2 regions of the Senegalia massiliensis genome follow, and region 2 is predicted to be linked to the other one. Evidence: riboswitches for the same ligand, from Rfam matches in the RefSeq annotation. Region 2 holds a riboswitch; the other holds the start of a gene.
The links. A riboswitch is a leader RNA that binds a small molecule or an ion and turns the genes downstream of it on or off. The one in region 2 is predicted to bind cyclic di-GMP.

Region 1 (17,204 bases), on a different contig from region 2:
TTCTTCAGCTACAACTACAAATCCTCTTCCAGATTCCCCAGCTCTAGCAGCTTCTATTGAAGCATTTAATGCAAGTAAATTAGTTTGTTCAGCAATATTTCCAATAATAACTAATATCTCATCTACTTCTTCAGCCTTATCCTGAAGTTTTCTTGTAGCATCAAAAGTGAATTCTATTCGTTCCTTTATTTTATTCATAATGTTAGATGCTTCATTTAATGATATTTCATTTTTATTGGATTTTTCTATAAGTTCTAAAGCTATACTTCTACTATTATTTGTTTTGTTATGTATACTCTCATTCTCTGATAGTAACTCATCTAATATATTTGTATTCTTTTTAGACTTATCTAACATAGAGTTACTCGATTGTAGTACATTATCACTAGTATAAGCTATTTCTTGCATAGCTGTACTTTCTTCTTCTGCTATAGTTGACACCATTTTACTAGAGTCTAATAATGAATCTGCAAATTCAGAAGTTCTATTAAAAATATTTGATATTTTTTGATTGTTATTTGCTAGTTCTTCTTCTCTTTTTTGTATTTGATTAAGTATATTAGAAGCAAACAATGTAAATATGAATATACCAAAAGAAGTTAGAGTAATTATTATTGCTCTGATTACAAATTCTTGTATTATCAATTCTTCTGATGGAAGTGTGTTAGAATTAAATGTAAATATAGCTATTTGGCTTATAATTCCAGTAATTATAAATGCAATATTTAATTTAACATCTAAAAATAATGCTCCTAAAATAATAAAGTAAAATATGCTCATCCATAATTCCTTAGATGGTATCATAAATACTAAATATAAGTAATTTATAAAAGTCATAATAAATATTATATACTTTAAAATATTAAAATTCTTTTTATTAAAATTTCCATTATCAACAGTCTTTCTATGCATTAAATAAAAAATAATAGATTCAACTATAATTAAAAGTCCAAATAAAGACAAATCTAACCATTTAATTGAACTATATAACCCTAAATATTTCATAACTGAAAAAGTTGTTGCAGCTAATAATCCACTTATTGAATAAATAATAAGTACAAATTTCAAAGTTTTTTTCTGATAATCTATTATTGTATTAGTATCTTCTCTCATATTAACCTCCTTCATAAACATTTACCATTTATAACTCAATGCTTGCATAGTATAACCTGCTGCAACAGAACAAAATACTATTAAATCATCTTCTATAAAATTTTCTTTTTCTAACCTTTCATTTAGAGCCATTATTGGACTGGCACTACCAGTATATCCATACTTATCTGCTATAAATGTAGCTTTTTCTAAAGTATTACCTAATTTTTCTAAAGTAACTTTTATATCGTCTTTAGAAAATTGTGACATAAAATAATGTGATACATTTTCTGGAGTATATTCATTTTCTTTTAGTAAGTTAACTACTAATTCTGACCACTCATCTGAAAGAAAACTAAAATCAAAAGGTTTCCATTGCATCTTTCTATCATAACTTGTTAGATTTGTATCAACTATATTTTCAAGGCCACATTCTGGAAATCTTATAGTATCATTGTAATTATCATCAGTAAACATTCTTGTTGCTAAAAATCCTCTTTGTTTGTCTTCTTCTATAGATTCTAAAATAATTGCAGCAGCACCATCTCCTACAATAGAATATGTAATCATATCATCTTCCCTAGCAAAAGGACTTACGTGCAAAGAACCAATTATTAAAGCTCTTTTAAATTTTTTATCAGTTTTTAAATATCTAGTTGCTACATCAATAGCACTTATCATTCCAACACAGTTATTATTCAAGTCAAAAACTGAAGTTGCATTAGTAGCCTTTAATTCATTTCTCATCATCAATGCACAAGAAGGCATTAAATATTGTGGTGTATCTGTAGCAGATATTATTATATCTATATCTTCAGGAGAAAGATTTGCATTTTTCAATGCTTTTTTAGCAGACTTAACCCCCATACCTATCATAGTTTCATTATTATCAGCTTGCTTTCGTATGTCTCTACCTAATTTCTTCATTAAATTAGTTACATGATCATCTAGTTCATACTTTTTAAAGTGATTTATAACTTCTTTATTTTTCACTTCTTTTGTTGGATTATATGAACCAACACCTTTTATTAATACATTTTGATACATTTTACACTCCCCTTTAGTTTAATTACTAAGAAGATGCACAAAAAGTAAAATAGATAACTCTAAGTAGAGCTATCTATTTTATAGCAATCAACTTAGCGGCTTGGCAATCATAGATTCATTCCTTAGACCCATAGCTTTGCGTCCTTAACTTTCGATAAGTTTGCCTTTATTAAGTTATATAATTCGACAATATTTTACTAGATTATAATATCATATAAAGTATCTTTTTCCAATATATTTAAAACAAAAAAGATGAGAATTGAATCTATCAATTCTCACCTTTTTTATTAATATTTGTGACCAAAGCTAGGGAAAATAAGGAATATAACTACAATCACACAAATTATAAGTAATAAATCATCATCCAATCCAAAGAAGCCTTTTGTTGTTGCTGACATTTACCACACCTCCTAATAATATATGATATGTTTTAAAACAAATATTGCTACTCTTAGAAGGTAACTTTTTTTCCAAATAAATATACAAATGCTATTACTACAATTAATGCTGATGGAAGAACAAGATAAACTGGGACTCCAAGTCCTACTGGAATATAACCAAATAATATTGTAATTATACCAACAGTTATAGCATAATATAATTGAGTTTTTACATGATCTATATGATCACATGCAGCACCCATTGAAGATAATATTGTAGTATCTGAGATAGGTGAACAATGGTCACCAAATATAGCTCCTGTAAGTACTGCTCCTGCATTCATTAACATATATGAATTTTCTGGAGATATAGAAAATGCTAAAGGTATTGTAAGTGGCATAAGTATACCCATTGTTCCATAGGATGTACCTGTAGAAAATGATATTATTGCTCCAAATATAAATATTACTGATGGAAGTAAAAACTCAGGCATTTTATCACTTAGTATTGATATCAAAAATTTACTTGTTCCTAAATCTTTGATCACTCCTGAAAGTGACCAAGCAAGCACTAATATAACACCAGTAATAAGTAATGATTTTAAACCATGTATAAAAGTATCAATACCTTCATTTACTGTAAATATTTTTTGTTTTATTCCCATTAAAAGTGCTACAATACTTGCTAAAAGTGCTGCTTGAAATAAAACTATACTAGCATCTGATGCTCCAAATGTTTCTCTTATAGCCATAAGTGATAAAGGAGAATCCTTTATCATTTCTATCATATTAGCATCTTCTGCTAAAGCTATATATCCATTATAATAAAATCCTGCAAAAGCTGATATCATAAGCACAAGTATTGGAACCAGTGCATTTTTTATTTTTAATTTAGTACCTTCATTTGGTTCTAAGTTTTTATCATTATCACTCATCATTGGACTTGAATCTTTTCTTAATACCTCACCTTTAATTCTAGCTCTTTTTTCTACTTTATACATTGGTCCAAATTCTTTCATAAGAATTGCTGTTGCTACTATAAATATAAGTATAAGTATATTATAAAATCTATAAGGTATTGTAGATACAAATATGCCATATGCATTTACATTTTGTCCTATTGATTCATATGCATCCTTTATAAGACCTACCTCATATCCAATCCAAGTAGATATAAGTGCAATCCCTGCAATAGGTGCTGCTGTTGCATCTATAATAAATGCTAATTTTTCTCTTGAAATTCTCATTTTATCAGTGACAGGTCTCATAATAGGACCTACTATAAGTGCATTTGCATAATCATCAAAGAATATAAAAAGTCCTAATATCCAAGTAATTATTTGTGCACTTACAGGTGATTTAGCCTTTTTAGCTAAAGACTCTGCAATAGCTTTTGCTCCACCCATTTTTGAAATCAAAGCAATCATTCCACCAATAGTTAAACATTGAAGAATAATTCCTGCATTCCAGCTATCTGCAAGAGATGAAACCATATATACTATTAAGTCTAAAAAACTATGAATTAATGCTCCAAATACATTATAATTATTTAATGATAGAATAAATGCTCCAGTAAGAACTCCTATAAATAATGATATAATTACATTTTTACTTATAAATGCAAGAACTATAGCTATAAGTGGTGGTAAAAGAGTCCAAATACCAAATTTTTCTGCATTAAGCTTTGCACTATCTACTTCATCTGCTAAAGCATAAGTAGAAATAAAAATTAAAATTAATACTAATAACAATACTTTTCTCTTCAAGAATAATCCCTCCTTTCTTAAATATATATTCGATAACTTTTAAAAATATCCTAATTGTAAGTTTACATTTAAATTTAATTATTATATATTATGTATTATAAATAGCTTCGTAGAAAGGAAGATTTTATGAGTATTTTAACAGTTAAAAACCTAACTCATGGTTTTGGTGATAGAGCCTTATTTGATAATGTATCATTTAGATTATTAAAAGGTGAGCATATCGGACTAATTGGGGCAAATGGAGAAGGTAAATCTACATTTATGAATATAATTACAGGAAAAATAACACCAGATGAAGGTGACATTGAATGGTCTAAGAGAGTAAGAATAGGATACTTAGATCAACATACAGTTTTAAAAAAAGGCATGACTATTCGTGATACATTAAAGTCTGCTTTTAGTTATCTTTTTGATTTAGAAAAAGAAATGAATGCTATATGTGATGAAATGGCTAATGCTACTCCTGAAAGATTAGAAATACTTTTAGAAGATATGGGGACAATCCAAGATATTCTTACAAATAATGATTTTTATATAATAGATGCAAAGGTAGAAGAAATAGGAAGAGGTCTTGGACTTGATGCTATAGGGTTTGAAAAAGATGTAAATGATTTAAGTGGAGGACAAAGGACTAAAGTACTACTTGCAAAATTATTATTAGAAAAACCAGATATATTACTATTAGATGAGCCTACAAACTATTTAGATTATGAACATATAGAATGGTTAAAAACTTATTTAAATGATTATGAAAATGCATTTATACTCATTTCTCATGACATACCATTTTTAAATAGTGTAATAAATCTAATCTATCATATGGAAAATCAAAAATTAGATAGATATGTTGGAGATTATGATGATTTTATGAAAGTTTATGAAATGAAAAAGAAACAAATAGAAGCAGCATATAAAAAACAACAACAAGAAATAGCAGGACTTAAAGATTTTGTAGCAAGAAATAAGGCAAGAGTATCTACTAGAAATATGGCTATGAGTAGACAAAAAAAGCTTGATAATATGGATATAATAGAATTAGATAGAGAAAAGCCAAAGCCAGAATTTAATTTTAAAGAAGCAAGAACTCCATCAAAATTAATTTTTCAAACTAATGATTTAGTTATAGGATATGATGAGCCTCTTACTAAGCCTTTGAATATTCGTATGGAAAGAAAACAAAAAATAGCTATAGTTGGAGCAAATGGTATAGGTAAAACTACATTATTAAAGAGTATATTAGGTGAAATAAAACCTATATCAGGTACAGTTGAAAAAGGTCAAAATCAATATATAGGATACTTTCAACAAGAAATAAAAAAAGATAATTATAATACATGTATTGATGAGATGTGGAGTGAATTCCCTGGATTTAATCAATATGAAATAAGATCTGCACTAGCCAAATGCGGACTTACTACAAAACACATTGAAAGTAAAGTAGTTGTCCTAAGTGGTGGAGAACAAGCAAAAGTTAGATTATGCAAACTTATAAATAAAGAAACTAATATATTAATTTTAGATGAGCCTACAAATCATCTAGATAAAGATGCAAAATCCGAACTGAAAAGAGCATTAAAAGAATACAATGGAACAATACTTTTAATCTCACATGAACCAGAGTTCTACAATGATATTGTAACAGATATTTGGAATTGTGAAAATTGGACAACAAAAATAGTTTAAAAAGAAAAAATCCTGATTTATAAATCAGGATTTTTTCTAATCATTTAGTTTTCTTACATTTATTCTTATTTATATTATTTTTCATTATATTTTTCTATATCAATATTGTTCATAACCTTACTTGAAACCAGTCCTGCAAGCATAGAACCACTTACATTTACTGCAGTTCTACCCATATCAATTAATGGTTCAATTGCTATTAAAAGTCCTACAAGCCCAACAGGAAGTCCCATTGTAGATAAAACTATTAAAGCTGCAAATGTTGCTCCTCCACCTACACCTGCAATACCAAATGAGCTAAGTGCTATTACTATTACAAGTTTAATTAAAAATGCTGGCGCTAAAGGGTTTATTCCTACAGTTGGTGCTATCATAACAGCAAGCATAGCTGGATAGATTCCTGCGCATCCATTTTGACCTATACTTGATCCAAGAGATGCTGATAAATTTGCATGGCCTTCTGATACTCCGAATTTATCTGTTTGAGTTTCAACATTTAATGGAATCGCTCCTGCACTAGTTCTAGATGTAAATGCAAATGTTAAAACTGAAGCTGATTTTTTAAGATATGTCATAGGATTTAATCCAAATATAGCTAGTATTACAAAGTGAATAATAAACATAATTATAAGTGCTACATATGAAGCTATTACAAATTTAAGTAACCTTGCAATTTCACTAAAATTACTTGTAGAAACCACCCTTGTCATAAGAGCTAAAACTCCATATGGAGTAAGTCTTAATACTAAAGTAACCATTCTCATAACTACATCATGAAGTGTAGATATTATTTTCGCAAAATGTTCTGCTGATTCTGGTTTCTTTCTTCTAAGACCAAGTGTTGCAATAGATATAAATGCTGCAAATACAACTACTGAAAGAGTAGCTGAACTTCCCTGACCAGTCATTGCATAAAAAGGATTTATTGGTATTATCTCAACTATTTGTTCAGGAATAGGTTTTGCTGTAAATTCTCCTAATCTGTTTTCTAGATTATCTGCTGCTTGTGATTCATCTTCTCCCACTTGAAGTCCTTCTGCAGAAAGATCAAATATAGATGCTGTACCTACACCTACTAAAGCTGCAATACCTGTAGTTAATACTAATACTAATATTATAATACCTGCCATCTTACCTAAATCTTTTCCAGTTTGTTTTATTATGGCTCCAGTTATGGCTATAAATACAAGAGGAATTACAATCATTTTAAGAAGTCTTACATATGCTGTACCTACTATTGAAATCCATGTATTAGATTGAATAACAACCTCTGAGTTTGGACCATAAATTAATTGCAGTACTGCCCCAAATACTATACCACCAAGTAATGCTAAAAGTACTCTTTTGGTAAATGATACATATTTCTTTTGCATCATAAATAACCCAAATGTTATAGCTAAAAATACTAAAATGTTTATTATGGTTAAAAATATATCATTCAATATTATTGCCTCCTTCTCTTTTTTTATATTATACCATACTATTCCGGTATGTAAATAGGGAATTAAAATTATTCTATATTTACACCTGCCATTTTCATAAGATATATTGCATTTCTAGTAGTTGATACACCCCTCCTTAACTTATAATCAAAATGTATTTCTCCTCTTTCATAGTATTCCTTGAAATGATAATTTAGTACATTACCCAAAGTCTCCTTTTCCATTTCACCTAATTCTAAATCATGAGTAGAAACAAGGCCTATAGCTTTATTCTTATAAAGCTGTTTTAAAAGCATTTTTGCACCAATATGTCTATCATATGAATTGGTACCTTTAAATATTTCATCTAATAAGAAAAATACTTGCAAATCTTTATTTGACTTTTCTACTATACTATTTATTCTCTTAAGCTCGCCATAGAACGAAGAAATACCTGCTTCTAAGTCATCACTTATTCTCATACAGATTTGTAAATTCATTATAGATAAATTCATACTTTCTGCACATACTTTACAGCCACAATAGCCAAGCACTATATTTATTCCAATAGTTCTTAAAAAAGTACTCTTCCCTGCCATATTTGAGCCTGTTACAAGTATTACTCTAGAAGGATCTTCTATATTTATACTATTAGCTACTCCTTTTCTTAAAAGAGGATGAGCTATACTTTTTGAATTAAAAATTGAATCTTTTTTTTCTATATTTGGAAATACCCAATCTCTATTATCAAAACTAAGTCCTGCAAAAGAACTTAATTCTTCTAACTCTCCTACTATATTAATCCATTTTTCAACATTATCCCCTGATTGTTCTTTCCATTTATATAAAGATATTAAACACTGATAATCCCATAAAAGTAATACATTTATAGGAAAGAAGATCATATTTTTTCGATTTAGAGATCTTTCAACTATTTTCTCAAGTTTTCTTAATTGATTAGAAGCATCCTCATTATTTTTATTTTTTAAACCATCTCTTAAATCTAAAATATATTTAGATTTAAAATTACCTTTTTCAAATTTTTCTATCATCTTTGCATAGGTTTTTATATCATCTCCATATTTATATATTTTGTCAAATTCCTTATTTAAGTTGTTAGAGTTAAGTGCTCTCATCAAAAATTGAATTGCTACAAATGATAATGCTACTATTTTTGGTATAGCTAAAAATACATATGCCCCTAAAAGTAAAATAATAGTTATTAATGGTAATACTTTAAAAAATATATTAGTACTTTTTTTAGTATATATATCTTCTTTATGTTTCGACCATAATATTATATCTGTATTATCTCTATTACCCTTCTTTTCCTTCTCTATAGCTGATGCAGCAAATCTTTGTCGCCACCACCTCTTTTTTGCTAACTCTTCTATAGCTTCTTGTCTACTTTTTATAACTTCTATATCTCTAGGAGGATTCTTTAAAATATTTGCTAACTTTTCTTTCCCAATAGGAGTATATGTCCTATTTATATATTGAAAAAGTGAATTTTTACCGAATATATCTAAGTCATAACTAAATCTATGATTCATATCAATAAACTCTTTTCCATCTTCTTTGAAATTTTTCCAATTCCAATTTAACCTTTCTATTCCATTACTATTTATATCTCGTATAGATGATATATATCTATAATAATTTTTTAAATAATTATGTATTTTTACAAGATATAAAAATAATAATAATGAAATAGTAAATAATCCCCATAATACTAAATCACCTAAATCTCTAGCTAAAAATATCCCTAGCATTATAATAACTGCAGCTGTTAAAAGTCTAATAGTACTAATTATATTCATTGTTTTATTTGTACCTTTTAATAAATCACTATACTTTGCTGTTCTTCTTTTATATATATTTATTGGCTCAACCAAAATTATATCCACCTTTCTTTTATCTCTATATAATAATTGTATCTAAAAAGGGTAAATATATCCATAAGAGATTTAATTTTTTGAAATTAATTTGGAGGTGAAGAAATTTGAGCATAGAAGGTTTTTATTTACTCCCCCACCCTCCTATAGTTATTCCAGAGGTTGGAAGAGGAGAAGAGCAGAGAATAAAAGAAACTTATGAAAGTTTAGAAACTGTAGCAAAAGATATAAAAAAAATTTCTCCTAACACTATTATTTTAGTAACTCCACATGGTACTATGTTTAGAGATGCCATATCTATTTCATATGGTACTACTATACATGGAGATTTATCAGATTTTGGTGTGAATAATGTAAGCATGGATTTAGATATTGATTTGTCTCTCACTGATAAAATTTATGAATTAGCTGAGAACAAAGAAATTCCCATATTAAAATCAACATCTTCATTACTAGATAGTTATGATGCTTCTTTTTATTTAGACCACGGAGCAATAGTTCCATTATATTTTATAAATAAATTATACACTGATTATAAAATAGTCCATATAACTTATGCTCCAATAGAAGATGAAAAATTATATGAATTTGGAAAAGTTATAAAAGAAGCAATAGAAAATATGGAAACAAAATCAGTATTTATAGCTAGTGGAGATTTATCTCATAGACTTAAAGATAGTGGTCCTTATGACTATCATCCAGCTGGAGAAAAATTCGATAAAGAAATATTAAATCTTTTAACTAAAGGACAAACTAAAAAAATATTTAATATGGACAAAGAAATGATAAAAGATGCAGGAGAATGTGGAATGAGATCAATTCGTATACTTTTAGGTACGCTTTCTAATATGGACTATAAAGGTACACTTTTAAGTTACGAAAATACTTTTGGTGTAGGATATGGAGTGATGAAATTTGACTATAAAAGGAAATAACCCTTATGTAAAATTAGCAAGAGAAAATTTAGAAAGCTATATAAATAACAGACATATATTAAATACTTTACCTGATTATATAACAAAAGAAATGCAGCAAACTAGAAGAGGAGTATTTGTAACTCTTCATAAAAATGGTAATTTAAGAGGTTGTATTGGTACAATTTTCCCTGTAACCGAGTCCGTAGTTGACGAAATTATAAGAAATTCTATAGAGGCAGGAGTTTATGATCCTCGATTTCCTGCAGTTACAAAAGATGAATTAAAAGATATACAATTTTCAGTAGATGTACTATCAAAACCAGAAAGAACTAGCAGAGAGAATTTAGACCCTAAAAAATATGGAATAATAATTACAAGTAACAGAAAAAATGGAGTATTGCTTCCTGATTTAGAAGGAGTAGATACAGTGGATCAACAAATTAATATAACGCTTAAAAAAGCTCAAATAAGTCAAAGTGAAAATTATGAAATAGAAAGATTTACAGTTACAAGATATGAAGAAGAGTAGGTGATATTATCAAAAAAGAAGCTATGTTTTATGAAAAACTAGATGATAAAAAAGTACATTGCTATTTATGCCCACATAATTGTGTAATAGAAAATGAGAATGTAGGTAAATGTAGTGTAAGATTGAATGAAGATGGTAAGCTTTTTTCTACTAATTATAGAGAAGTTACAGCTATAACAGTTGATGCTATAGAAAAAAAGCCTCTAAAATTCTTTCGAGAAGGATCAAATATATTATCTGTAGGTACATTTGGATGTAATTTAACATGTGCTTTTTGCCAAAATTATTCTATAGCTCAATTTACAGATTATCATGCACATAGTCAAAGGATAACAGAAGAAGAATTAGTAGATTCAGCACTTAATACCAGTAATAATATAGGACTTGCATTTACTTATAATGAGCCTACGATTTGGTATGAATATGTATATGAAACAGCTAAATTATTAAAAGAAAAGGATAGCACTAAATCTGTAGTAATAGTTACAAATGGATTTATAAATAAAGAGCCCTTAGAAAAATTGCTCCCATATGTAGATGCAATGAATATAGATTTAAAAGGATTTAATAATGAATACTATACTGAAATTTGTGGTGGCAGATTAAATCCAGTACTAGATTCAATAGAAATAGCAGCAAAAAGTACCCATGTAGAAATAACTACACTATTAGTTACAGGAGAAAATGATAATCTAGATGAAATAGAAAACTTAACAAAATTTCTATCTAATATAGATAAAACCATCCCCTTACACATTACAAGATATTTTCCAATGTATAAAATGGATAATCCACCTACAGATTTAAATATAATGTATAAAGCAAAAGAAATAGCAGAGAAATATTTGGATAGAGTAGTTTTAGGGAATATATAAAGCTGAACTTTTATTAGTTCAGCTTTATGCATTACTTTGATAAATCTATAGTAAAAGGCTCTAATTTTTTATTTTCAATAAAACTTGTGAAATCAAATCGTAAAATAGTATTTTCTAATGAGAAATCTTCTATCTTTTCTTCTCCATCAAGTTCAAATACTGATTGAAAATGATAATTATCTTTATCAATTAATTTTACATTATTTCTAGATATACTATGACCTTTAGGTAAAAAAGGATTTTCTGGATCAATGTCATTGATAAAGTCTTTATCAACTAAAGAAAAGCTATAAGATAGATTGTGAGCTAATATATCAAATTTATCCTTGCTTAAATTTTCCTTTAGCCCCTTAAAATTATAATCAACAATTAGTGTATTTCCTTCTTCAGTAATATTTTTTACTTTAATTTTAAAATCTGTACGTTTACTTTCTAATATAAATGATCTTTTATTTAAAGTCTCTTGAACGGGAGTCTCAGATATTAAAAGAGACGGATAAAGTTTAATTGATTTTATATCTTTATCAATTTTATTAATATTTTTCCTGTAAATATTATAATGATTATCTTCCTTTACTAAGGTAGAAAGTTTAGTATTATTTTTATAGTTAAATAATTCATTCCCATTTTCATCTTCTGCTTTATAAATATCTATATAATCATTTTTATATTTTGATACAGTTTCAAAAATCATATTGGAAGTTTCTCTTGCTACATTAATTTCATCAATTTTTATTTTAATTTCTTCGTCTTTATAAAACTTAGATTTATTAACCATTAATGTCTTATTTATATCTTGTTTAATAGGAACATCAAAACTCCAATTTCCTTTTATACCATTAATATTATGAATAGAAACAGGTAATGTGAAATCTTCTTTAATCTCTCCATAAGGATATTTTAATTTCCATTGAAAGTCATATCCATCTTCTGATTCATGTATTCCAGTTGACATATTATTAAGCCATGAATCTTCCTTATCCCCTTTATTATTTTCAAAATTAACATCAAAATGTAATTCTCCTTTTTCAATATTTCCACTTACATGTCCTATAATTGAAACATTATCACCATCAAAATATGCATTCTTTAATTTAACTGTCACTCCATTTTGAGTTATTTCTTCATCTAATTCTGTTACTAATTCATCTTTAGCTAATTCTACTCCTAAGTTATCTCCAAATTCTTCATATATTCTTCCAATAAAGGGTGCACTAGCTAATACTTGATTCATACTGGGAATGAAAAAACCTGATAAAAAAGTAATACCACAAATAGATGCAGCAGCTACACAACTAATTATTAATTTCTTTTTAGTAGATTTTTTTGTTTTAGTTTGACTCTCTCTTTTTATTCCTTCATCAATTGCATTGAAAACATCTTCTTTTGGTACTTCTATTTTATTAATAGATGACTTTATATATTTATTATCCATAACTTCTCTCCCTTTCAAATTTCTTTTTTAGTTCTGCTTTACCTCTACTTAAATAAGTCTTTACAGTCCCTTCTGGTATGTTCATCATTTTACTAATAGTTTTTATAGAATAATCATGATAATAAAAAAGTATAATTGGTGTTCGGTAATTTTCCTTTAATTTACCTATAGCTTCTATAATATATAAAGAATCATTATCTACTACTCCAATATCAGAGTTTAACTTAAAGGAAATACCTTCTGTTAAAGAAACAATATTTTCCCTTCTTGAAAGTACTTGACCGGCACATCGAATTATAATCTTTGTAAACCAAGTCATGAAATACTCTGGATGTTTTAAGGTATGAATAGATATTAACGCCTGATAAGTTGCTTCTTGAACAATATCTAAGGCATCTTCTTTGTTATGTACATATAAATAAGCTGTGCGATAAATTTGTTCATAATTTTTCTTAAGTAATCTTTCAAAAGCATTTTTATTCCCTTTTATTGCTTTTTTTATTAATTTATAATCTTTTTCTTCCATTTCATAACTCCTTTCAATACATTAGTGGGCAAAATGGATAAAAAAGTTTCAACTTTTTTAAATTTTATCATAAAAAAACTAGAACGGATTTAATCCATTCTAGTTTCTTGTTTTTCTTTTCAATTAATATATATATCATATTTTATATAAATTATTTAAAAAGATTTTGTTCATTTAATTGGCCTCTTTCTACTCCCCATTCTAAGCTGTAAGGAGCATATAAAGTTGACAATAATATCATATTTATTATTGTAAATATAACAAATGTTTTTAACAATGCTTTATTATTTGTCTCTTTCAAGTAGGAAAATGTAATTATCAAAGCACATATTGCTATGATAATAGGTACTATTATATACTCCATTGAATATCCAAATACATAATTCTCTCTCATGGATATTATTTCAAATAAAATATTGATTATTAAACTACTAAAAACTACAACTTTAAGATATTTAGAGTTTTCTTTTCTTAATAACCTATATATCCCGAGAACTATTAATCCTGGTAATACCAAATACATTCTACTGACTAAAAATACAGGCATCATAATTATATTTTGTATTATATTTCCTAATTTTATAAAGAAATCTACCTTTTTCTCATCATTTCCAAACTGAGAGTCTGATGATGAAGATTTCAAAGTATAGTTATTTCCCTTACCTTCCATCCAAAAAACATAACTATAGTTACTTGAATCTAAAATTTGTAAATCTTTTATATTTACTTTATCTTTTTTGTATATTAATTTTTCCTCAGTAACTCTTCCATTATATAAATTTCTTAAAAATATATAAGATACATTATTTTTATCCTTGCCTTTTGCTACTAATGATATCTCTCCATCTTTATCCATATCTTTATTTATAGTTAAATTTATATCTTTATCTACTTTAATGCCACTATTTCCAGTCAATTCTAATTCCTTAAAAGATCCAATAGTTGAGCTTCTTGACCCTAAATTAAATGTCCCATACTTAATAGTTTTTTTATCGTTTGTAAATATATAACCCTTACCTATATCTATCCCAAATTGAATATCATTCTTTTTATCTATTTTTCCTATTGATTTGATTTCTCCTATTTCTTCATTAGAATTACTATATAAGTATAATAATTCAGTATTTGAATCTTGTTCTCTTTCTAATAGTATATGAATATTTTTATTTCTATCTTCTTTAGCCTTAATACTTTCAATACCAGAAACAACTTTTTCTCTCACTGAGCCTTCATTTATTAAATATAGCCTTTTTCCATCAGATGCTATTATATAAGGTGTCTTACCTTTTCTTAATACATCAAATCCAATAATATTATCTTTTATTTTTTCAACTTCATTTCTATCATTTATTTTAGAGAGTGTGTTTTTGTTTATAAAATATACTTTATTGTCTAATATTTTTATATCTTCTGATGATATATTATCAAGATTTAACTCCTCCCTATCACTTAATTCACCTTTTTTATTTATTGTTAAGTTAGCTATATTTTTATTATCATTTATAACTATATTTATATTTTCATAAAAATCAGAGTCATATATACCCTGAGCTTTAGTGATATTTTCAGTGTCCTTCCATGGCTTGCCTTTATATTTATCTGTATTTATCATCCTAGTAACTCCATACTGTTCGTATTCATAGAAGGTATTATAAAATAAAATTAAAATCATTATCACAATTAAAAGTATAATAGTAAGTATAGGTTTGCCCTTTTTCTTTCTATATTTTAATAATAATAGAAAAACAAAAATTATAAAGAATAATGATACTATTAATATATATATATTCTTATTTTGAGTATCAGATATACTTCTATTTATTAAATCTTTAGCTTTAACTCCATAGTAATCCGTTATCCATAATACAAGCTCTCCAGGTTGTTTTAATCTTTCTTTATCAATATTATCTATATCATCACTGTATGTATGAATAAGTTCCATTGATGGATGATTTAATGTTATAGAAGGAATGTCTTTCTCTCCAAATACAGCATGATCACTAGAAGCTGAAGGATTAAGCTTTAAATCCTCTCCCCACTTATCTTTTATTTCCTTTGCTAAATCTTTACTAGTTTGGCTATTGGGAAAATAGTCTATATACAGGTCTAGATTTTCTTTAGATCCTATCATATCTAGATTGATAATCTTACTTCCTATTAAATCAAAAGGTCTAGACCTAGTATAATAAGTGGAACCTTTAAGTCCACTTTCTTCTCCATCAAAGGCTACAAATACTATATTTTTCTTAGGAGATATATTGCTTTCTTTAATACTCCTAGCTATTTCTAATAACATACCTATACCTGACGCATTATCTAATGCACCATTAAATACTTTTCCATCTGCATCATAGCCTACATGATCATAATGCGCTGTTATTATCAAAGCTTCTTCTGTTTCCTTGTCTTTAGCAGGGATATAACCTATCACATTTCTCATATCTACCTTTTTCACATTTAAATCCATATTAAATTTAATGGTATATCCCTCTTTAGTATATTTTACTAATTCACTAAAAACATCAGATTTAACTAAAATTCTAATTAATTGAGATTCTTCGGTATCATCAGTCTTTCCATCCGTTATTACAGTTTTAAGAAATTTCTTTTCACTATTATCTTTAGATGGACTTATTACTAGATTAACTCCTAAACTCTTTAATTTTTCTATGTCAATATGGTTATAAAAAGTTTTAGAACTTAATATTATTTTACTATTCTCTTCTATCTCATCAAGTGATTTAACTATAGTTGCATTACCTTCTATTAACCCACCTACAGTATTATTCACAGGAAGTTCAGTATAGTCATCTCTGATACTATATTCATGAGCTATATTTCCGTTTTTATCTATAACTTGAAAAGTAGATTCTTCTTCAAGGATAGGAGAGTAGTCTTGAAATTCTTGAAAGTATTCATTTCTCTTATGTATAGGGGCAAGTCCCATTTCTCTAAATTCATTAGCTATATATTCTGATGCTTTTCTATGTCCCTCTGCCCCAGGGAGTCTACCTTCATATTCATCAGATGATAACTCTTTTATGTGGTTATAAGCATTGTCTTCATTAAACTTTAAATTATTAGTATTGCTACAACCCATAAGAGTAACAATCAAATATATTAAAATAAATATTAGAATTAATTTTTTTCTATTTTTCCTATCCATATCTAATTTCCTTCTACTTGAGATAACCATTCATCTTCTAATTGGATTAAATCTTTCCCATATACTTTGATAAAAGAATCATTTAATCCTTTCTCTGTATTCGTCTCATAAAGCTCAATATATCTGTCTAATCCATATGTATCTACAAGATATTTAGAAAATAAAGTAAGTTCAGTTGCTACTATATCCCAATCTAATTGTCTATCTATAATATAATCAGACATATAACTAAATTGAATATACTTATCCTCTTCTATAACCTTTTCTATATCTAACTCTATATCCAATTCACTTTCAACTCTATCCATAGTTATATAATAAAATAGACCATATTCTATAAACTGGTTTAGTGGGAACCCCTTTTGACTATTAATTGCTTGATATATTCGGGCCATAATACTTGAATCTTCTCCATAAACTTCATAAATACTCCCCAAATAAGAACTATTATGATTTCCATACACTACTTTAT
Region 2 (17,204 bases):
GATATAAATATACCAAATCCATTGGATCTAGTTTCTATTATTTATTCTCCGATAAATAATATACTACATTAAATATTAAGAAAGGATATATATATATGACTAAAACTATTATAAATAACAATCAATTAAGGAATTTTATATTTTTACAATATGTTGCAACTTCCGTTGTATTATTTCCATCTATGCTTTCTAGTATTGCAAAGCAAGATGCATGGTTGTCTGCACTTTTAGGAAGTATGCTTAGTATAATTCTTGCTTTAATTTATTATAATCTAATAGATAAAATGGGAGAAAAAAACTTGATAGAATATATTGAATACTTATTTGGTAAATATATAGGTAATTTGATTAAATTATTATTTATATTTTTTTTAATATTAGCATGTTCTACTCAAATATGGATTATGGGAAATTTTCTAAGTACACATATAATGCATGATACCCCTCCTTATGTGTTAAAGACTCTTTTTATGATAGTAGTAATAATAGCAGCAAAGCTAGGTTTAGAAGTAGTAGCTAGATCTTCAGAAATAATTATACCAATAATTCTTATAGGTTTTTTTATACCAAATATATTATTAATTCCACAAATAGATATTAATAATATGTATCCAATATTAGAAAAAGGATTTAATCCTGTATTTAAGGGTATTTTACCATTTATGGGATCCACTTCTTTTACTTTTATAGCATTATTAATGTTTTGTCCATCAAATGTAAATAATGTAAAAGGAATTAAAAAGGATTTTTTAATATCTACAATAATTGCATCAATAGTTTTAATAATAGCTATTGATATGTGTACTCTTGTACTAGGTGCAGAAATTACATCAAGGCATCTTTATCCTACACATATATTGTCAAAAAAAGCAAAAGTAGGTGAATATATACAACGGTTAGAAATATTATTTGCAATGGTTTGGTTTTTATCTGTATTCTATAAATTATTTATTTACTTTTATGGACTTACACTTAGTGTATCTCAGTTTTTAAAATTAAATGATTATAAAATACTGATATTACCAATAGCTATGATAATGATAATATTATCTACAATAGTTTATCCTGATACAATATATTCTATTGAATGGGATAACCCTAACTGGATAAATTTATCACTTACTTTTGGGTTAATATTGCCTTTAATATTATTATTTACACAAAAAATTAAAGGTAAATAGTTTTTGTTATTTGTTCATTGTATCTAAAATGAAGTTTTATAAATTTAGAATTAAAGTCTTTGTTTTTCAAAATAATATTAAATCCCTCCTATAATAAATAAAGTTATACTTGACAGAAGTTTATATAATAGGAAATAATAAAACAATATAAAATGGGTAAGAATTATTCATATTATTAGCAAATGGAGATGATATAATGGCAAATATTTTACTTACAGGCATATCTGGAAATGTAGGTAGTGCAGTAATGGATTATTTTATAAAGAATAACATTGATTTTACAGCTGGTGTAAGAAATGTTGAAAAATATAAAGAAAAATTCCCTGGGATTAATTTAGTTCATTTAGATTTTGAAAAAAAGGATACATTTAATCGTGCATTAGAAGGAATGGATAAAGTCTTTTTAGTTCGACCTCCGCAACTTACAGATGTAAACAGGATATTTAAACCATTTATAAACAGATGCAAGCAAAAATTTGTTAGGAGAATAGTATTTCTATCTTTACTTGGAATAGAAAAAAATCCTTTCCCGCCTCACCATAAAATAGAAAAAATTATATTAGAATCAAATATACCATATACCTTTATAAGACCAAGTTTTTTTATGCAAAATCTATCAACTACTCATAAAGAAGATATAAAGGAAAGAAATGATATTTTTATTCCTGGTGGAAATGCAAGGGTAAGCTTTATTGATACTAGAGACATTGGTGAAGTAATAGGTATAACTCTTACAGAAAAAGGACATAGAAAAAGAGCCTATACAATAACAGGATGTGAAGCCATAAGTTATTATGAAGTTGCAAATAAAATGAGTAATGTTTTAGGAAAGGATATAAAATATTCAAATCCTAGCCTATTACAATTTAGAAAAGAGATGATAAATAGAGGAGTTAAAAAGGAATTTGCTAATGTAATGACTGTACTTTATTTAACTACTAAACTTGGAATGGCAAGGAAAGTAACAGATACAGCAGAAAACATATTAAAAAGAAAACCTAGAACTATAGATGATTTTATAAAAGATTATAGTGACGAATGGATATAATTTATTTATAAATTGTATAATAAGTCTACTAATTATAGATATTTTCTATTTTACTATTATTTATCCTAAATTTATAATGATATTAGTTTAACTATCAAAAATTTAGGAGGGAGTTTAATGAAAAGTAATGTGTTTAATTCAACAAATTCTATGGTTATTGCATCATTAGGAATCGTAATAAATATTGTTTTTGGTACAGTAATACAATTCATACAAATACCTTTATTATTTTTAGATACTATAGGTACAATTTTTGTAGCAGTTGTACTTGGGCCATTTGCTGGTGCAATGACAGGAGGACTTACAAATATAATACAAGGAATGATAACAAACCCTAAAAATATCCCCTTTGCAATTGTAAATATAGCTATAGGATTAATTGTGGGACTTATAGCTAAAAAATATAGATTTAATCTTAAAATTGCAATTGTGACAGGTATTATATTATCAATTATAGCCCCTTTAATAGGAACTCCAATTGCAGTTTTAGTTTATGGAGGAGTAACAGGTGGAGGCACAGATGTTATATTTGCATGGCTACTTGCAAGTGGACAGAAGATTTTTACAGCTGCATTTATTCCTAGAATTACGGGTAATATTATTGACAAAATAGCTAGTTGTATATTAGTTGTATTTGTAATTCAGTATTTACCTTTGAATTTAAGAGCATATCAAAAGAGTAATCAAAATGCATAGAAAAAAACAAATAATATATACGGCTCATTGTATATTAAATCAAAATTCAGTTATTCGAGATTGGGAAAGGTCAAAGGGAGCTTTTAATGATATAGTAAAAATTATAATAGATAATGATATATCAATTATCCAGTTTCCTTGTCCAGAATTTATTTTTTTAGGTGAGAATAGACCACCTATGACTAAGAAAGAATATGATACATATGATTATAGGAATTTATGTAAAAACTTGGTGAATGATATTGTTAAACAAATGGATGAATATTTAAATAATGGCTATGAAATAATTGGAATATTAGGCATAGAAGGTAGTCCATCTTGTGACTCTATAAAAGATAAGGGTATTTTCATGGAAGAATTATATAAATCTATGGAGAATAATCAAATTTACATTAAAACATTTGATATACCAGAAAATTATGAAGAAGGAAAAGATATAAATATATTACAAAGCTTTAAAAATTTTATAAAAATATGATATAAAAGAGTATACTGATTTTTTGGTATACTTTTTTATATGTATATAGTATGAGGGGATACAGATAGTAGCTTTAGTAGGATGTTTTTTGTTACTTTTAGTAACTATTATAATATAATTAAATCAATAAATATAATTAATAAAATAATAACTTTATTGCATAAAGTTTAATATGTTATACTAATAGAGATAATTAACTAATAAGGATGGTGTAAATGAAAAATTATAGTGCATTTGATGTAATAGGTCCTAAGATGATAGGACCATCTAGTTCTCATACAGCAGGTGCTGCAAGACTTGCAAGAATTGCTTCAAAGCTTATAAAGGCAGATATAATAAAGGTGGATTTTTTACTTCATGGATCTTTTGCAAATACTTATAGAGGTCATGGAACAGATAGAGCATTAATGGCTGGATTATTGGGATTTACAGAATATGATGAAAATCTAAAAAATTCCTTAGAAATTGCAAATAAAAAAGGAATTAATTATAATTTTATACCTACTGATTTAGGAGATGCTCATCCTAATACAGTAAAATTTTTAATATATCAATCCAATGGTAAAATAGTAGAACTTATGGGTTCTTCTATAGGTGGTGGTAATATAAAAATTACTGAAATAAATGGTATGAAATTAGAGTTTGTAGGAGAATATCCAACACTTATAGTTAAACATATAGATGGTCCTGGTGTAATTACAAAAATAACAAAAGTATTAGCTGATGAAGATATAAATATAGCCTTTATGAGTGTATACAGACAAAGTAAAGGAAAAGATGCACTTATGGTTTTAGAATGTGATAATAAACTTTCAGATAAACTTATAAAATCTATAAAAGATTCCTCGGGAAATGTGGAAGATGTTTATGTTATAGATTCTTTATAGAAATGAGGTAAGTAAATGTATAATTTTAAAGATGGAAAAGAACTTTTAAATATATGTAAAAAAGAAGATAAAAAAATTTGGGAAGTAATGATAGAAAGAGAAGTTGAAAATTCTGAAAAAAAATATGATGAAATTTTTGAAATTATGAGAGAAAATTTAATTACTATGATTAATTCAGTAGAAAAAGGTTTGAATAGCAGTTTGAAATCAATGGGGGGACTTGTTGGTGGAGATGCTAAAAAACTTAGAGAAAGATATATGAATTCAAATACTCTTTCTGGTAAAAGAACAATGAAAGCAGTGGCAGCAGCTATGGCAGTTTTAGAAGTAAATGTTACTATGGGGCAAATTGTGGCAGCTCCTACAGCTGGATCATCTGGAATAGTACCAGGAGTATTATATATGATGAAAGATGAATACAGGGTAGAAGATGATAAGTTAATAAAAGCTCTCTTTACAGCTTCTGCTATAGGATATATTATTACAAAAAATGCTACAGTAGCAGGAGCAGATGGAGGATGTCAAGCAGAAACAGGATCAGCAGCAGCTATGGCAGCAGCGGCTCTTGTTGAAATTGAAGGAGGGGAACCAAGTGAATCTTTAGAAGCTGCATCTATGACTATAAAAAATATATTAGGATTAGTATGTGATCCTATAGCAGGTCTTGTAGAAAGTCCATGTGTTAAGAGGAATGCAATTGGAGCTACAAATGCACTTATATCAGCTGATATGGCTCTGGCTGGAATAAAAAGTATCATACCTTTTGATGAAGTAGTAGAAGCAATGTATAATGTTGGAAGGTCTCTTCCAGTTTCTCTAAGAGAAACTGCTTTGGGAGGACTTGCTGCTACTCCTACTGGTAAAAAAATTGCAAAAGATATTCTAGGTAATAATTAAAATTATATAAAGGGGATGTATAAAATGGGTTGTTGTCAAAAAGAAAAATTTATTTTTACAGACATTTCAAAAGAAGACAAGAATAATATTGATTTAATTTTAAAGAAATATGATGGTAGAAAAGGCACTCTTATTAGCATACTTCAAGAAGTTCAAGAAAAATATAATTATCTTCCTATTGATATATTAAATTATATATCACTTAAAACAGGTGTAAAGCCTGCCAAAATTCATGGGGTTGCTACATTTTATACACAGTTTAGATTAAATCCTGTAGGAGAGAATATGATAATGCTTTGTCAGGGAACAGCTTGTCATGTAAATGGTTCTAAAACAATAGAAGAATCAATATTTGATGAATTAAATATAAAAGATGGAGAAACTACTGATGATGGACTTTTTACACTTATAAATGTAGCTTGTCTTGGATGTTGTAGCTTGTCTCCAGTTATGATGATAAATGATGATACATTTGGAAATCTAACTGCTGAAAAAGCAAAACAAATTATTAGAAGTATAAAGGAAAAGAGCAAAAGAAAGGGGGCATAAAAATGAAGATAATAGTAGGGCAAGGTAGTTGTGGTATAGCTGCTGGTGCAAATAAGGTATATGATAAATTATCATACGAGATAAAAAATAATAATTTAGATATAGAATTATCATCTACTGGTTGTATAGGAATGTGTTATTTAGAGCCTATTATAGATGTTATACATGAAGGTAAAAAAATTACATTTGTTAATATGGATGAAAATAAAGTTAGTATACTACTTAATAATATATATACAGATAACATTTCTGTGAATGAATTTACTATTGATAAAAAAGATATAGAAATACTATCAAAACAAAATCGTGTTGCTCTTAAAAATTGTGGTAATATAAATCCTGAAAGCATAGATGAATATATAAATACAGACGGGTACAAAGCTCTTGAAAAGGTTTTAAAGGATATGAGTCCTGATGAGGTAATTGATGAGATTAAAATATCAGGCTTAAAAGGGAGAGGTGGAGCTGGATTTCCTACTTGGTTTAAATGGAACGCAGCAAAAAATTCCCCTGGAAATAAAAAATATGTAGTATGTAATGCAGATGAAGGAGATCCTGGTGCATTTATGGATAGAAGCATATTAGAAGGAGATCCACATAGATTAATTGAAGGTATGATAATAAATGGATATGCCATGGGTGCAGATGAAGGTATAGTATATGTAAGAGCAGAGTATCCACTTGCTATAAAGCGTCTTAGTAATGCAATTAATGAGGCAGAAAAAAAGGGTTATTTAGGTGAAAATATATTTGGAGAAAATTTTAAATTCAGTTTAAGAATAAAAGCTGGTGCAGGAGCTTTTGTTTGTGGTGAAGAAACTGCACTTTTAGAATCTCTTCAAGGTGAACGTGGAATGCCTAGATTAAAACCACCTTTTCCAGCACAAAAGGGATATTGGAATAAACCAACTAATATAAATAATGTTGAAACATTGGCAAATGTAGCTTATATAATATTAAACGGAGGGAAAACCTTTGCAAACCTTGGGACTGAAAATAGTAAAGGTACAAAAGTATTTGCTTTAACTGGAAAAATAAAAAAAGGTGGACTTGTAGAAGTTCCTATGGGAATAACTTTAAGAGATGTAATACATGAAATAGGTGGAGGAATAAAAGAAGATAGAGAATTTAAAGCTGTACAAATGGGAGGACCATCAGGAGGCTGTATACCAAAACACCTTTTAGATACTTCCGTTGACTATGAATCAATATCTAAAATTGGCGCTATAATGGGTTCAGGTGGAATGGTAGTAATGGATGAAACAACTTGTATGGTAGATATGGCAAGATTTTTCTTAGATTTTACTAGAAAAGAATCATGTGGTAAGTGTATTCAATGCAGATTAGGTACTAAAAGAATGCTTGAAATATTAACTAGAATTTGTGAAGGGAAAGGGAAAATTGGAGATATAGAACTTTTAGAAGAATTAGGTACAAAAATAAAAGAAGGTTCACTGTGTGGACTAGGACAAACTGCACCAAATCCAGTACTTAGCACTATAAGATATTTCCGTGATGAATATGAAGCTCACATTCATGATAAAAAATGTCCTTCAAAAGCATGTAAGGAATTAGTTGAATATAGTATTTCAGAAAATAAATGTATTGGATGTGGACTTTGTAAAAGAAATTGTCCTGTAGAAGCTATATCTGGAGAGAAAAAATTAGTTCATATAATAGATTTAGATAAATGTATTAAATGTGGAAAATGTATGGAAATGTGTAAATTTAGTGCTATAAAAATTGGTTAGTTTGTGAAGGGGGCGTAAATTATGAATAAAATTAGGCTGAATATAAATGGAATTGAAGTAATGGGTCATAGTGGACAAACAATTTTAGAAATAGCTAAATCTAATAATATTGAAATACCAACACTTTGTCATGATGAAAGAGTTGAACCATATGGATCATGTGGATTATGTATGGTGGAATTAGAAGGAATGAATAAATTGTTAAGGTCTTGTGCCACAGTAGCATCAGATGGAATGATAATTTCTACAAATACAAAAAAAGTAAGAGAGTCAAGAAAAATAGCTCTTGAATTATTACTTTCTGATCATACTGGTGATTGTAAGGCACCTTGTACTTTGGCTTGCCCTGGGGATACAGATTGTCAAGGCTATGTAGGACTTATTGCTAATGGACAGTATAAAGAGGCAGTAGAACTTATAAAAGAAAAGTTACCACTTCCTGCAAGTATAGGTAGAGTGTGTCCTCATCCATGTGAGACAGCATGTAGAAGAGAAACACTAGATGATCCAGTCTCAATTGCATTTTTGAAGAGTTTTGTAGGAGATATTGATTTAAATGATAAAGAACAATTTATGCCAGAAATAAAGTCATCTACAGGAAAATCAGTAGCAATAATTGGAGGAGGACCTAGTGGACTTACAGCTGCATATTTTTTGGCTAAAGAAGGACATAAAGCAACTATATATGAATCTATGCCAAAACTTGGAGGTATGCTTAGATATGGAATACCTCAATATAGACTCCCAAAAGAAGTATTAAACAAAGAAATAGAGCTTATAAATAATATGGGGGTAGAAATGCTTACAAATATAAAGGTAGGCAGAGACATAAAGTTAGAACATTTAAGGGAAAAATATGATGCAGTATATATTGCAATAGGTGCTTGGAATAGTACAAAATTAAACTGTCCAGGAGAAGATTTAGAAGGAGTAGTTGGGGGAATAGAATTTTTAAATAAATTTGCATTGAATAAACCTATTAGAACTGGTGATAAAATAGCAGTAGTTGGTGGAGGTAACACTGCTATGGATGCTTGTAGAACAGCTATTAGATTAGGTGCAAAAGAGGTATATGCATTATATAGAAGAACAAAAGTACAAATGCCAGCAGAAGCAGTAGAAGTAGAAGAAGCATTAGAAGAAGGGGTTAATTTTAAATTTTTAGTAAGTCCTATAGAGATTATTGGGAATAATGGGAAAGCATCAAAAATACGTCTTCAAAAAATGGAACTTGGAGAAAAAGATTCAAGAGGAAGAAGGCGACCAATTCCAATAGAAGGTGAAGAAGAAATAATAGAAGTGGATTCTGTAATAGCATCAATTGGTCAGTCTGTAGATATAGAGGGATTTGAAGATTTAGAATTTACTAAAAGAGGTACTATTTCTGCAGATGAAAATTCATTTCTTACAAATATAGAAGGTGTGTTTGCAGGTGGGGATGCTACAAATAAAGGACCAGATATTGCAATAGCAGCTATTGGTGAAGCTAAAAAAGCTGTAGAAGTTATAAATAGCTATCTTGAAGGGAAAACTATTAGTTATAAAAAGCCTTTTTATGTTACAAGAGAAGAAGTAAATATAGAAGAATTCTCTGATAGAGAAATAGAGCATAGGCCAAGAATGGAATCTTTAGAACCAGATATAAGAAAGAGAAACTTTGAAGAAATAGTAAAAGGTTATTCAGAGGAAGATGCAAAAAGAGAAGCTATGCGTTGTTTAGAATGTGGGTGTGGTGATTTATTTGAATGTAAGTTACTTCATTATTCTAATGAATATAAAGTAGAACCTGAAAGATTATCAGGTGAAATGCATAACAGACAAAATAATGATAATCATCCCTTTATAATTAGAAATTCAGATAAATGTATATTATGTGGTTTATGTGTTAGAATTTGTGAAGATGTAGTAAAATCAAATGCTTTAGGATTAATAGATAGAGGATTTGATACAATAGTACAACCTGCATTTGGTAAGACACTACAAGAAACAGATTGTGTGAGTTGTGGCATGTGTATAAGTGTATGTCCTACTGGGGCACTTCAAGAAAGGCTTTCAATTGAAAAGTCAGTTCCACTTAAAACAAAATCAACTTCTACTGTATGTTCACATTGTAGTATAGGATGTAACTTAGATTTAAATACTAAAGGCGATTTATTAGTTAAATCATTACCTAAAAATGATTCATCTATTGATAATGGTCTTCTTTGTGCAAAAGGAAGATTTGGATTTGATTTAAAAAATATAGGAAAAAGAATCACAAAACCTTTAATTAGAAAAAAAGGGAAATTAGAAGAAGCATCATGGGAAGAAGCATTACTTTTTACAGCAAAGAAAACTCAAAGTTTAGGATTATTGTATGGTAATGATACAGTAGCAATATCTATTTCAGATAGATATACAAATGAAGATATGTATTTAGCATCTAAATTAGGTAAAGAAGTATTGAATACTAGCAATATAGGATCATTTAATAGTCATAGAGGTGGAATTGAGGAAGTATTTGGATATGATGCATCTACAAATACATTTGATGAACTTTCAGGTGTTGATACTATATTATTAGTTGAATCAAATGTTATGAAAAAACACCCTATAGCAGGATTTAAGATAAAAAAAGTAGTAGAACAAGGTGCAAAACTACTATCTATAAGTCCTAATGAAACTGGTCTTACTAAGTTATCTAGTATTGCTGTTCATACTAAAAATGATGTAAAGTTTTTAAAAGAGATATTAAAATCAATTATTGATGAGAATTTAATATCTGATAAAGATAATTATATAGGATTGGATGATTTAAAAGAAAATTTATCTGATATAGAGGTGAGTAATGAGGCTAAAAAGATAGCTAGTTTTTATGGGAAATCAAAAAATGCTATGATAGTATTTGAACAAAAAACAATTACATCAGATGCAGCAATTTTACTTGCAAATATGGCAGCTATTACTGGACATATTGCAAGACCTAGAAATGGTATAATTCAATTAAAACAAAATACTAATAGTCAAGGTCTTAAAGATATGGGAATAACTAAAGGGTATGATTATCTAAAAGATAATATTGAAAATAAGAATATAAAAGGATTATTAGTATTTGGAGAAGATATGTTGAATGTGAATCTTGAAAATTTAGAATTTTTAATGGTTCAAGATACACATCTTACTGATACAGCTAAAAGAGCTGATGTAGTACTACCAGCAGTTGGATTTGCTGAAACAAGTGGTACAATAACTAATACTGAAAGAAAGATTCAAAGTTTAAAGAAAGCTATAAAACCTTTGGTAAACTATGAAAATTGGCAAGTAATAATGAAGCTTTCAAATATATTAGGTAAGAATTTTGATTATTCAAGTGCTAGAGAAATATTACTTGATATTGAAAAATCAAATTTTAATTACTTTGGACTTACAAAAACAGATGATAAAGATGTATATTGGCCAATAGGGAGTAATAGAGTACTTTATATAGACGGCTTTAATACTAAAAGTAAAAAAGCAGAATTGAAAAATGTAGAAAATGGAATATTCTTTATTGAGGACATAAATACAAATAATTTAACAAAGAGCTTTACTAAATATCTTAAAAAAGAAAATTTAATATAATGAGATAAGCACATTTAAATTTTTAAATTTAAATGTGCTATTTTCATGTATTAAATATTAAAATTTGTTAATAAGTTTAATGTTAGGGTAAATAAATTAAATAACAAAATAGATTCTAGGAGGAAATTAAAATGTTTGAAAAGGGAGAAAACCTGAATCATGATTATAAAAATGATATAGAAATATTTACTTTTGGTGATTTTGATATTCGTATAGGTAATAAATCTATAATTGAAGGTTTAGGTAGAAAATATAAGATCTTAGAATTATTTAAGTTTTTCATCTCTCATAAAAATAAAAAGTTGCTCCCAGAAATAATTATAGAAAATTTATTTGAATATAATGAATCTGATGATTTGAAAAATGTATTAAGAACTCAAATATTTAGACTTAGAAAGTTTATAGAAGAAATAAAAAGACAAATTAATATAAATGAATTATTATTTGATATAGAATTTATAAATGGATATTACATATTAAAGATAAGTGATAACTTAAAAATAGACAATGATATATTTGAATTAAGCATCGAAAAAGCTAATATGATGAATTTAAACTCTCTAAAAGTAGCTAATTATTATGAAAAAGCTTTAAAAGTATATATTGGTGAATATATGGGAGAATGTAGCTGTGGAGATTGGATAATACCTATTAGAAATAGATATAATAGAATATTTATTCATTCAGCAAATAAATTAATAAGTATATATAAAGAAAATAGTATGTTTAAAGAAATAGCTGATATATGTGAAAAGGTTATAGAAATACAACCATTTGATGAAACATTTCATATATATTATATGGAAGCATTAAAGGAAATGGGTCAAATTAAGCATGCTTTGAGTTATTATGAGTATACTACCTATAAAATGTATAAAGATTATGATATGAAACCTTCAATTGCAATGAAGGATTTATATAGGAAATTACAAATAGCAAATGGAGAAAAAATAATAACAGATTTATATTTTATTGAAAAAAGATTAAAGGATAGTGAGGTTCAAGGGGCTATGTATTGTGATTTAGAGTATTTCAAGTTTTTATATAATCTTGAAAAAAGAAAAAGTATACGTGGAAATGTAGACACTTATATTAGTTTAATCACTTTAAATCATAAAAAAAGAACAACAGATAATCTTAAACAATCAAGAAATGTATTGAAAGCTATTTTGTTAAAAAGTTTAAGAAAAGGTGATGTAATAACATTTTGGAATGAAGATCAAGCAATTATAATGATTACAGAAATAAAATCAGAGTTTTTATATTTAATAGAAGATAGAATACAAAAGCAGTTTAGAAAGTATTTAAAAGGTAATTGTAATTTAGAGTTTAAATTTAATAAAATTTCAAATAGCATTATATAGATTTAAAAACTTCAGATTTTATTCTGAAGTTTTTTTATGTTATTTTATTTTGTAATTAAAATGTAATGCATAAAAAATTAATATATAATACATAAAAAATCAATATAAAACTTATTTGAACTTACTCTAAAATTATACTAGGGTATCTTTATAATAACGTAAAATAAATAATGGAGGTGAAAGTTTAGATGAAGAATTTTCGCAACAAAGGTTTAATTATATATATATTAATTTTATCTTTAGTATTTGTAAATGGTTTTTTACCTATAGTTTATGGTGATTCTGAAGAGGTTCAAAAGGAAGAATCAAACCAAAAAGAATCAAACTTAGAACCATTAAATAAGGAAAATATAAAAAATGAATCATTAACTCAAGAAGATAAATCTAAAGAAGATCCTAAAGAATCAAAACCAGAAGAGAAGCTAGAAGAAAATACAAAATCAAAACCAGAACCAGAAGAAAAGGAACAAAAAAAAGAAATGTTGAAAGCTAATTTATCACTTGAAATTAAGACAGATAAAAATTCATATAAGCCATGGGAAAATATAGTATATACAGTTCAAGTTAAAAATGAAGGAAATGTAGATTTGAAAAATGTAATAGTAAAGGATAGTATTACAAATTTAAATCAAAATATAAAACTATTAAAAATTGGAGAAACAAAAGAAATAAAGACCATTTATAATAAATTTTCTTCATTAGAAAAAAGAGTAAAAGTAAATACATTTATAGCAAGCACTAAATTTAATAATGAATCTATAACTCAAAATAAAAAAGTGGAAGTTAAATTATTAAAACCAGAAATAATAAAGAAAAAGAATTCTAGTTCAGCATTTATTGAAGAACATGAGATTGAAAAATTCCCTAAAGAGTATCAAAAATTTTTAGATGAGTTATTTAAAGAAAGCATTGCTAAAAGTAGTATATTTAGTGCATTATCTACTTATCGAAATCCTGATCCTCAATTTGAAGATACAATAACAGTGGATAAAACTGCTGAAAGTGTAGAAGGATGTAGAGAATATTTAGTTACATTAGAAATTGATGGTGAAATACCACAAAAACCAATAGATGTAATACTTGTAATAGATAGATCAGGAAGTATGAATGATGGTTCAGCTATAACTTATGCTAAAAATGCGGCTAAAAGTTTTTCTCAGACAGTATTACAAAATCCTAACAGTAGAGTAGCATTAGTATCGTATGCATATTCAGGAAGCATATATGGTTGGGGTAGTATAAATGATGCAACATTAGATACTAATTTTACCAATAATTATAACTTAATATCTAATGAAATCAATTCATTAGTTGCAAATGGAGGAACAAATGCGGAAGCGGGTTTTAGAACAGCTAGAATTACTATGGCTAATAATTCTAGACCAGAAGCAAATAAAGCTATAGTATTTTTAACAGATGGAGTACCTACAGTAAGTATTGGTAATTGGTATGGTCCTAGTGAACCTACTTATATAAATAATCATGCACAAGCTGCTATAAATGAAGGACAAAATTCACAAAATGTAGCTAGAGTATTTACAGTAGGATTGTTAAATGGAGTACCAGCACAAAGTTTAGGAGTTGCCAGAAGTGTATTACAACAAGCTCAAGATTCAGGATATTATGAAACTTTTTCAGCAGCAGATTTGACACAAATATACAATGAAATATCAGAAAATTTAAATTATATTGCAAAAGATGCAGTAGTAAAAGATAAAATTAATGATAACTTTGTATATGTAGAAGGAAGTCTTTCAAGTAATGAAGCAACATATGATGAAAATACTCATGAAATTACTTGGAATGCCGGAACAATAACGGAAAAAACAACTTTAACATATAAAATAAAAGCTAAATGTTCATTTGAAGGAGGAAATGATATACCTACAAATGATTGGGCAAAATTAAATTATATAGATGTAAATGATGAAGAAAAGACTAAAGATTTTCCTGTACCTAAAGTAGATGTAATAGAACCATTAAAAGTAGATTTAGGACCAGATTTAGAAATGACAGGTGACACTGTTAATCTTGCAGATAATATTCAGATAAACTCTGGTCATCCACCATATACTTATATTTGGACTAGTAGTAGTGATCCAACATGGGTATCATATGATGCTAATCCTCAAGTAAGTCCTAATGAAGATACCACTTACAAATTAGTATTAAAAGATAAATATGGTGAAGAAGGATGTAGTGCATGTATAGCAGAGGATGAAATAGTGGTAAAGGTAATAAGGGGAAGTATAACAATAGAAAAGATAGTAATTAATGAAGACCCTAGTACCAAATTTTCTATATGGATAGATGGACCTGAAGAAAAACAATGGGCATTATATATAAAAGAAGGAGAAACGAAAACTATAGAAAATTTAAAACCAGGAAATTACAATATTAATGAAATTGTACCTATGAATTATGAATTAGTAGGTTATAGTCAGCAAATAGTTACTATAAGTTCTGAAAATCTTCATCAAACAGTTACTATAACTAATAAAAGAATTAATGATAGTTGGTTTTATGATGATGATGAAAAGCCTAATAAGTTTAAAGTTCAGCTAGAACAATAACTTAATATCTATAATATGAGGGGATGAAAATATGGAGGGACATAATGACTATAAAATTAAGAATATTTTTAAAATTATAGAAAACATATTCCTTTATATGGTATTAGTTATAACTGTAATTTTGATTATAGTTACAGTGAGAAGTCGTTTTAAAGGAGAACAGCCCTCTATATTTGGATATAAAATATATGAAGTACAGAGTGGAAGCATGAATCCAACTATAAATGTGGGAAGTTTAATAATAGTAAAACAAATTAATCCTAAAGATATAAAAACAAATGACATAATAACTTATAAAGGTTCAACACAATCACTAGTAACTCATAGAGTAGTTGATATACAAAAAAAAGAAGAATTTAATTTCGTTACTAAAGGTGATGCAAATACAACTCCAGACCCATTAGTTGTAAGAGGAGAAGATGTTTTTGGAAAAGTTATATTTAGCATACCAATAATAGGATATATATTGAATTTTTTGAAGACTAATATATATTTTATTATATCAATAATTCTTTTAATAATTTTAACTTTTATTTATATAAAAAAGCAAGTTAATAAGAAGTCTTTATAGGAGGTGAATCAATTTAAATTTATTAAAAGTTTAAGTCAAATAAGTTCTAAACGACAAGGGCAAACTTTAGGTAAACTTAGAGGACGCAAAACTAAAGGGCCTTTTAAATGGCAGCCAGTTACCGAATCAATTAAAAATTTGAGGAGGTATTGTAAATGAAAAAAAGATTAATAATTACTTTATCATTAGTAGCTATAGCTATACTTGCAATAGGAGGAACAATGGCTTGGTTTACAAGCACACCAGAAGCAATTGATAATACTTTTAAAGCTGGAACGGTAGATATAGAAGTTAATGAAAATGGATTTGAAAATATAACTAATTGGAACCCTGGAGATGAAACAAATAAAGATGTAACTGTAATTAGTAAAGGAACTAAAAAAACTTATGTAAGAGTTCAGTTAACACCTACTTGGAGTAATGAAATGTCAATAGATAATATAGAATTAATGATAAACGATAATGATTGGATATTACATGATGGATGGTATTATTACAAGTATATTTTAGAAGAAAATGAAGAAACAAGTAAATTATTAGATAGTGTTAAACTTTTAGGAGAAGAAACAAGTAATGATTACCAAGGTGCAACATTTACATTAAATGTAAAGGCAGAATCAGTTCAAGCATCAAATGATGCATATAAAGATGTTTGGGGATTAACAGCACTTCCTTCAGGAGTAGAAGAATATTAATAATTAATATGTATAATAATAAATAAAGGCATATGTTATTATTCCATATGCCTTTACAATAAATTTAAAGAAGGAGGCAGGTGATATGAGAAATAACAATAAATTTATTTTGGTAATGATAATTACTTTTTTTATAAGTTTTACTATATTGATAGTATCTAATAATAGCTATGCTGATGATATTGAAGTAATAGGAAAAGACTTAGGATTAGTTATAGAACCTTCTGGAGAAAAATTCTTTGATCTTCAAATTTTAAATCCTGGGGATATTAAAAAAGGTTCAATAACAGTAAAAAATAATTATGAACATCCTTTTAATTTATATATGAGAGCAGAAAGAATTGGTGAAGTAGATAATGTAGATTTATTAAATCAACTTATTCTTCAAATTAATTATGATGGAGAATTGATGTTTGAGGGTCCTATGAATAACTTTGCAAAAGAAAATATTTATTTAGGAAAGTTAGAAATAGGAGATGTTTACAAACTTGATGCTACTGTAAAACTTCCAGGACCTGAAACTGGAAATGAATTTCAAGGCAAAAAAGTAGATGTAAAATGGATTTTCACAGCACAAACTGAAAGAGTATTAGGTGAATCTGATGGACCAAATGAGGAAGTAGTAGATGAACAAGAAGTAGTTGATGATGGAGCTACTTATATACCAAAGATGCCAAAAACAGGAGAAGTGGTTCCATATTTATTATATGGAGTAGGAATAAGTTCTTTATTAATAGGAATAATATTGAAATTCAAAAAATAGTCTGAATTTAGAATCAGACTATTTTTTATTATGTAAATTTACTTTTAATATTTGATTAATTATAATATTATATAGTATAGAACAGGGGTATATAATTACATATAAACTCAATGAGAGGGAGATATATATGAATAAACTTATAAAGTCAGCA

Region 1: another riboswitch for cyclic di-GMP. It lies ahead of D3Z33_RS06170 (ketoacyl-ACP synthase III); the one in region 2 lies ahead of D3Z33_RS03730 (BsaA family SipW-dependent biofilm matrix protein).

The regions. Positions count from the first base shown of each region.
Region 1 is NZ_QXXA01000006.1:74,020-91,223, forward strand. It holds gene D3Z33_RS06165 (methyl-accepting chemotaxis protein) at 1-1,113, opposite strand, end outside; gene D3Z33_RS06170 (ketoacyl-ACP synthase III) at 1,135-2,139, opposite strand; cyclic di-GMP riboswitch class I at 2,231-2,314, opposite strand; gene D3Z33_RS06175 (Na+/H+ antiporter NhaC family protein) at 2,591-4,285, opposite strand; gene D3Z33_RS06180 (ABC-F family ATP-binding cassette domain-containing protein) at 4,412-5,968, shown strand; gene D3Z33_RS06185 (L-cystine transporter) at 6,043-7,410, opposite strand; gene D3Z33_RS06190 (MutS-related protein) at 7,479-9,296, opposite strand; partial or broken gene amrA (AmmeMemoRadiSam system protein A) at 9,392-10,730, shown strand; gene amrS (AmmeMemoRadiSam system radical SAM enzyme) at 10,739-11,605, shown strand; gene D3Z33_RS06205 (DUF4179 domain-containing protein) at 11,637-13,040, opposite strand; gene D3Z33_RS06210 (sigma-70 family RNA polymerase sigma factor) at 13,033-13,566, opposite strand; gene D3Z33_RS06215 (M28 family metallopeptidase) at 13,718-16,732, opposite strand; gene D3Z33_RS06220 (hypothetical protein) at 16,735-17,204, opposite strand, start outside.
Region 2 is NZ_QXXA01000004.1:293,343-310,546, reverse strand. It holds gene D3Z33_RS03795 (hypothetical protein) at 1-72, shown strand, start outside; gene D3Z33_RS03790 (GerAB/ArcD/ProY family transporter) at 96-1,181, shown strand; gene D3Z33_RS03785 (SDR family oxidoreductase) at 1,378-2,229, shown strand; gene D3Z33_RS03780 (CD3073 family putative ECF transporter S component) at 2,347-2,925, shown strand; gene D3Z33_RS03775 (CD3072 family TudS-related putative desulfidase) at 2,918-3,403, shown strand; gene sdaAB (L-serine ammonia-lyase, iron-sulfur-dependent subunit beta) at 3,619-4,290, shown strand; gene sdaAA (L-serine ammonia-lyase, iron-sulfur-dependent, subunit alpha) at 4,306-5,187, shown strand; gene nuoE (NADH-quinone oxidoreductase subunit NuoE) at 5,212-5,736, shown strand; gene D3Z33_RS03755 (NADH-ubiquinone oxidoreductase-F iron-sulfur binding region domain-containing protein) at 5,739-7,487, shown strand; gene D3Z33_RS03750 (NAD(P)-binding protein) at 7,509-11,087, shown strand; gene D3Z33_RS03745 (BTAD domain-containing putative transcriptional regulator) at 11,219-12,451, shown strand; gene D3Z33_RS03740 (vWA domain-containing protein) at 12,640-15,024, shown strand; gene D3Z33_RS03735 (signal peptidase I) at 15,056-15,595, shown strand; cyclic di-GMP riboswitch class I at 15,644-15,721, shown strand; gene D3Z33_RS03730 (BsaA family SipW-dependent biofilm matrix protein) at 15,751-16,290, shown strand; gene D3Z33_RS03725 (hypothetical protein) at 16,376-17,053, shown strand; gene D3Z33_RS03720 (efflux RND transporter permease subunit) at 17,181-17,204, shown strand, end outside.